Regions from separate parts of the Peribacillus muralis genome, predicted to be linked through region 2. Evidence: riboswitches for the same ligand, from Rfam matches in the RefSeq annotation. Region 2 holds a riboswitch; the other holds the start of a gene.
The links. A riboswitch is a leader RNA that binds a small molecule or an ion and turns the genes downstream of it on or off. The one in region 2 is predicted to bind thiamine pyrophosphate.
Positions count from the first base shown of each region.

Region 1 (3,421 bases), 2.2 Mb from region 2:
TGCCAGCACGATGATTGGAATATTTTGTGACAGGATGAGCAGGGGATAAACGGCATCTTTAACACCTGAAAACAGATGCAAGGCCGCTGCTATCAATAAGCCGATACAGCTTCCAATTAAAAAACCGGCTATCGCAAGCTCAGTCGTCGATAACAGGTGACCCAAAAGATTATGAAAGGACTCGATACCTTCAATGAAAATGGCAGATGGGGAAGGAAGCAGCCATTTTTCTATTTTCAATATCGCTGTGGCTGACTCCCATGCAATCAGCAGCAATACTAAAAGAAAGAAGGGAGCCCCCTTCTTCCAAATTCTCCTTCCGATCATGCCCGATACTTCTCCGTCAACGTATCCATCGTGATCCCGCTCGGCTGGTACAATATTTTGACTTGGGAAATGACGTTCGGCGAACCTAATTCAATCATTCTTTCATTCATTTTTTCTATCACCGCAAATAGCTGGGCAAGCTCACCCTCCATGGTCGTTTCTAGCGGGTGAACCTCGTATTTGACACCTGACTCATCTATGATCTTGATTGCTTCATCAACTAAAGGAATGACATTTTCACCTTTAGGGATGATTTGTATGCTAATTAAAGAACTGGCCATTTTTCTTCCTCCTAATTTGGTAGAAACTCATTGGTAAACGCCTCTTCAGGTTTGAACTCACCTTCAAGAAGCTTATTTTCTCTCATCCAATCACTGTAATTCTTCCATATGTCAAGCTTCTGTTCACCCCAGCGCGGAGCATCATCCTGATATTTATCTGCAAGCCACGCCTGGCTCTTCCTTACTAGTTTCGCATCCAGGTCCGGGGCGGCCTTCATTAAAATGTCCGCTGCCGTATCGGGATCATCGATTGCAAACTGATACCCTTTAGAAGCTGCATGGACGAATGCCTTAACGGTTTCTGGATCTTCTTTGATCAGCTTTTCGTTTGTTGTCAAGACAGGTGTATAGTAATCGAGCTTATCCGAGTAATCGGTCAAGTAAACCATATTCAGCTTTTCATTCCTCAGCTCGGCCTCGACACCCGTCCATCCATAATAAATCCAGGCGAAGTCTACATCCCTTTTAACTGAAGTGAAAAAATCAGCATCCCCTGTATTGACGATATCGACTTTATTTACATCCGCATTTTCTTTTTTCATGAGTGAATTCATGATGGCCTTTTCTACCGGCGACCCCCAGCCACCATAGGTTTTCCCTTCGAAATCCTTTGGTGATTTAATGTTTTTTGCCGCAGGAGATGCGAATCCAGAGGTATTATGCTGGATGACGGCAGCCAGTGAAACAATCGGCACACCCTGTACGCGGGCCTGGGTAATGGCCTCCTGGTAGCTTACGCCAAATTCGGATTTCCCGGAGGCCACAAGCTTGTCCGCTCCGGCTTCACCTGGCATGATGATTTCCACATCCAATCCTTGTTCTTTAAAATACCCCTTTTCCTTCGCTACATACAATCCTGTATGGTTTGTATTCGGTGTCCAATCGAGCACGACCGATACTTTTTTCAATCCTTCATTGTCTTCCTTTTTTGTTGCTTCATCTTTTTCGTTCGTTCCGCCGGCGCCACATCCAGCTAAAAGGAACAACGAAGTCAGCAATGGCAAAAATTTATTCAAGCGGGTATCCTCCTACTCATCATATAAGATCCACATGCAGGAATATTAAGGGCGCCAGGGGCATTTTTCAAATCATCATAAAAAAACAAAAAACGCCCGAAAATGAGTTCGGACGTTAACATACAAAACGGAAAATCTGTCATAATATGTTCCCTCCGCTGGCACCATCCAGATCAGGTTCAAAGAGTCAGCGTCTAAAGGACGCAATCTCAGCCAGCAATACTGGCTCCCCTACATTTCTCGCACTATGGACTTTTCTCTATCATTATATCAATTCATGGAGAAAAGGGAAAACTAATTTGCTTCCGCTAAAAAATTCACCTTGCGGCCTCATTTCCGAATCAGGCTTCACTACTGGCACCTTTCCTCGTTCAAATAGTCACTTCCTTGCAGGTAATCATATAATGAGTATGACCTGCACACACATTTCCATGTACCAGATTTATAACTCATAAGCAAAAGGTGGATATGATCATGATCAAGATTAATCACAAATGGTTAGATGTCAGTCAAATCCAGCCAGGTATACCATCTGCCAAAGCGATGGAACTGCTCCAATTGCTGGCGGGATATGCGACCGTTTTTGAATACGGGAGCTTGGAAGAGCTTAATTTCGAAATTCAGTTGAGGCTTCGAGTCATGGAGGCAGCCATTTCATTAGATAAAAGCGGTGCAGAATTTGCAACACTCGAGGAATCGGAAACCAATCCACAATACTGGCGCCTTGCAAAGGATGGCACCTTCACCCTCCAGCCAGGGATTCGTCCCCATCTTGCGATTGCCGACATTTTCCAAAATGGAAGGCAATATGCTTTCGAATGCGGGACTGCAATAGTCGTCACATTCTTAAGAGCCATTATGGATGTAATCGGTCCGAGGCAGTTTGATTACCTTTTTTCCGACCTAGTTCTTTATGATTGGCATCCCCCAACGAATATGATCCTGCTCGTCCACCGTGGCACGGATTATATACCGGGGGACTGCTTATATTTCAAAAACCCGGAACATGATGAAAAAACGCCTGAATGGCAAGGTGAAAATGCGATATTATTAGGAAAGAATCTCTTTTTTGGGCATGGGATCGGCATTACCAATTCCAAAGGAATCATTGATGAGCTAAACGATAATCGAAAATCGAATGCCACTATTTCGGCATACCTGACAAACCATATCGTTAGCCTGGATAGCTCCTATTATTATGGCATAATCCAACCATATCCCGGCCGCGCCCAAAGCATTCCCTGTCTGGCAAGTCTCCCTGATTTGATCGTTACGGAAATAGGCTCGAAGATACACCTTTCCTGATGCAAATGCATTCGCCACTATAAAAAAATGCTTGGAGGATAGATCCACCAAGCATCTTTCTTATTCACGCACCAATATCCCTTTTGCTTTTGAACCTGCGGGCGCTTGCCTGCCCCCATTTCGTAATGGAGAGCGTATAAACAGCCAAGGCTGACCAGATGAACAAAAAGGCTAAAAGATGTGCTTTCGTAAAGCTTTCATGATAGACGAATACACCGATCAGCAAGGATAAGGTCGGAGCGATATACTGAAAAATCCCAAGCATCGAGAGCGGGATCTTTTCTGCCCCTTTCGCAAAATATAAAAGAGGTAAAGCCGTTACGACCCCGCCGCCCACTAACAGCAATCCTGTGCTCCCATTTGTGAAGAATTGCATGTCCGACTGGGTCGACAAGTATATGAGGTAACCAAGGGCGAGAGGCGTTACCATCATCGTTTCGAGCGTCAGCCCGATTGCCGATTCGGCCTTGATCATTTTTTTTGCCAAGCCGT
Region 1 is NZ_CP017080.1:3,535,008-3,538,428, forward strand. Features, by position in the region: gene ABE28_RS17185 (ABC transporter permease) at 1-327, opposite strand, end outside; gene ABE28_RS17190 (thiamine-binding protein) at 324-608, opposite strand; gene ABE28_RS17195 (ABC transporter substrate-binding protein) at 620-1,624, opposite strand; TPP riboswitch at 1,758-1,867, opposite strand; gene ABE28_RS17200 (hypothetical protein) at 2,099-2,929, shown strand; gene rarD (EamA family transporter RarD) at 2,994-3,421, opposite strand, start outside.
Region 1: linked by a shared signal. The riboswitch ahead of ABE28_RS17195 (ABC transporter substrate-binding protein) and the one ahead of thiC (phosphomethylpyrimidine synthase ThiC) in region 2 are both predicted to bind thiamine pyrophosphate.

Region 2 (3,421 bases):
AGTATTGTAATGCTAACGCTTTTATTCAATGAATGGTTCCTTATAGAGTATAAGGTATTACATATTGATTTAATGGTAGAGAGAAAAAAAGAATTTGCATGTGAAGAGGAGTACTTATGAAAATTGGATTGGTAAGGCATTTTAAGGTGTCACATGAATTCCCGACCGGGAGATCTGTGTCGGGGGATGACATGAAGCAGTGGTTTCTCGATTACGATGCTGCGGATATCATTTATGGATCGACTCCATTAGGTAAGACGGAATGGGAGGAATGCTATTGCAGTGATATGCCGAGGGCAGTCAAGACTGCGGAACATATTTATCCTGGCACGATTCACTTTATGGAGGAGCTGCGGGAAATCCCTTCCCCGCCCCTGAAAGGGAAGGTGAAGCTGCCCTTCATCCTTTGGGCCATCTGGATTCGCTGCTGCTCAGTCATGAACAAGCAAACAAGAATGGAAATTAAGATTGCAAAGCGGAGAATCAATAAAGTATTGGACGAGATATTTGCAAAGGGGGAAAGAGATATCTTGATCGTGTGTCATGCCGCACTTATGGTCTATTTAAGGAAAGAGCTGATAAGGCGGGGGTTTGGAGGTCCGAAATTCAAGCTTGCGAGCAATGGAAGGCTATATATTTTCGAAAGGTGATGAAGTATCTCCGCAAGATGATGGATTAAAGAAAGGTCCAGTCATTTTCCGAATAGTTATTCATTTTCCCATGGTTGTAGTTTATTATTGTACTAATGTAATTTTAACGAATTCCATAATGGGGAAAGAGGTTGGATGATTTGGTTAAGGCAGTATTTTTTGATTTGGATGATACGTTACTTTGGGATCAGAAAAGTGTGAAAGAGGCTTTTGTCGCCACATGTGAAGCGGCTAGTGAGAAATATGATTTACATGTCGGCGAGTTTGAGGAAGCTGTCCGAAAGGAAGCACGTGAGCTTTACTCTTCTTACGATACATATGCATTTACGCAGATGATCGGAATCAACCCTTTTGAAGGATTATGGGGTGATTTTAACGACGATCATGACGAATTCAGGAAGATGGCGGAAATTGTACCGGCTTACCGAAATGAAGCTTGGACGAGGGGCTTGAAGGCCTTGGGAATCGATGACCCTGAATTCGGGCTTGAGCTGGCAGAGCGTTTTCCTGCCGAAAGGCGTAAGAAACCGTTTATCTACGAAGAGTCCTTCCAAGTACTGGATGAATTGAAAGGGAAGTACAAATTGCTTTTGCTGACGAACGGCTCTCCAGAACTGCAAAATACGAAGCTTGAAATTACACCTGAACTGGTTCCATATTTTGATAGGATCGTCATTTCAGGAGCGTTCGGGTGCGGTAAACCGGATGCGTCCATTTTTGAGCATGCTTTGGAAATCATGGATTTGGATAAAGATGAAGTATTGATGGTCGGAGATAATTTAATGACCGATATCCTCGGGGCATCAAGAGTGGGTATAAAGTCGGTCTGGATAAACCGCGAGGATAAGGAACGGACTGAGGTGCATCCAACCTATGAAATCAGGCATTTGGCGGAGTTATTCCCCATTCTTGCGAGCTTGGAGGATTGAATTTTTGATCTCGATTGCATAATGAAGCATGGTGCTGATGCTGGAAATATTAGGACTTTGAAATGATTTACAGAATGAAACGGGTGAGATATAGTTACCCTGTATTCGATTATATTGTTCAGACTAGGGGTGTCCAATAAACGTTGGGCTGAGAGAGAAGCGCGTTAAAGCTTCTTAACCCTCAGGACCTGATCTGGTTCATACCAGCGTGGGGAAGTTAGAATCTACTAAGCATTGACGATTAAGTTGGTCAGTCCTGTAGTCATACTAACGTTAGCCAGGTCTTAAATTGGAGATCTGGCTTTTTCGTGCGAAAAATGGATTGGATTTTGTCCTTTTTAAATCAATTGAAAAGGAGAAATGAAATCATGATGGGTAATTCAGTAAACGATTTGAACGTTTCGATTATGTCCAGTTTTGCAGGAAGTAAAAAGGTGTATGTAGAGGGATCTAGACTTGATATTAAAGTTCCTATGCGCGAAATTAAGCTAAGTCCGACTACCGGGACCTTCGGTGAGGAGGAGAATCCGCCTTTACGGGTTTATGACACGAGCGGCCCCTATACGGATACAGGATATCCGGTGGATATTCATAAAGGACTCGACCCGATTAGACGCAGCTGGGTCCTGGAGCGTGAAGACGTTGAGGCATATGAAGGACGGGAAATAAAACCCGAGGATAACGGATACAAAAAAACAGGGTCAAAGTCCAATGCGGATATCTTTCCGGGATTGAAAAGGAAACCGTTACGGGCGAGGGAGGGTAGAAATGTAACCCAGCTTCATTATGCACGAAAAGGACTGATCACCCCTGAAATGGAGTTCATTTCAATTAGGGAAAATGTCGATCCCGAGTTCGTGAGAGAAGAGGTAGCGAGCGGAAGGGCGATCATTCCGGCAAATATTAACCATCCTGAAAGTGAGCCGATGATCATCGGGCGTAATTTTCACGTGAAAATAAATGCGAATATTGGAAACTCGGCCGTCAGTTCATCGATTGAAGCCGAGGTGGAGAAAATGACTTGGGCTACACGGTGGGGAGCAGACAACATCATGGACCTTTCCACAGGTAAGAATATCCATACGACACGGGAATGGATAATCAGGAATTCCCCTGTGCCAGTTGGAACGGTCCCGATTTATCAAGCTTTGGAAAAAGTGAATGGAATTGCAGAAGATTTAAATTGGGAGGTCTTTCGGGACACGTTAATCGAGCAGGCTGAGCAGGGTGTCGATTACTTCACGATACATGCTGGTGTGCTTTTGCGGTATATCCCCCTCACAGCAAAGCGGGTTACGGGAATCGTATCCAGGGGAGGGTCGATCATGGCTCAATGGTGTCTGGCCCATCACACAGAAAGCTTCCTCTATACCCATTTTGAAGAGATTTGTAAAATCATGAAGACATATGATATTTCTTTCTCATTAGGAGACGGGCTTCGTCCCGGATCGATTGCAGATGCGAATGATGAAGCACAATTCGCAGAATTGGAAACATTGGGCGAGTTGACGAAGCTTGCTTGGAAGCATGATGTTCAAGTCATGGTGGAAGGTCCTGGACATGTGCCGATGCATTTGATCAAGGAAAACATGGATAAGCAGCTGGAAGTGTGTCAAGAAGCCCCATTCTATACTTTAGGACCTTTGACAACAGACATAGCTCCTGGCTACGATCACATTACTTCGGCGATTGGTGCGGCGATGATTGGCTGGTTTGGAACGGCCATGCTCTGTTACGTAACACCGAAAGAGCATCTCGGCCTTCCGAACAAGGAAGATGTTCGAATCGGTGTCATTACCTACAAAATTGCCGCTCACGCAGCTGATCTTGCAAAAGGCCATC
Region 2 is NZ_CP017080.1:786,718-790,138, forward strand. Features, by position in the region: gene ABE28_RS03800 (histidine phosphatase family protein) at 117-650, shown strand; gene ABE28_RS03805 (HAD family hydrolase) at 791-1,579, shown strand; TPP riboswitch at 1,695-1,811, shown strand; gene thiC (phosphomethylpyrimidine synthase ThiC) at 1,948-3,421, shown strand, end outside.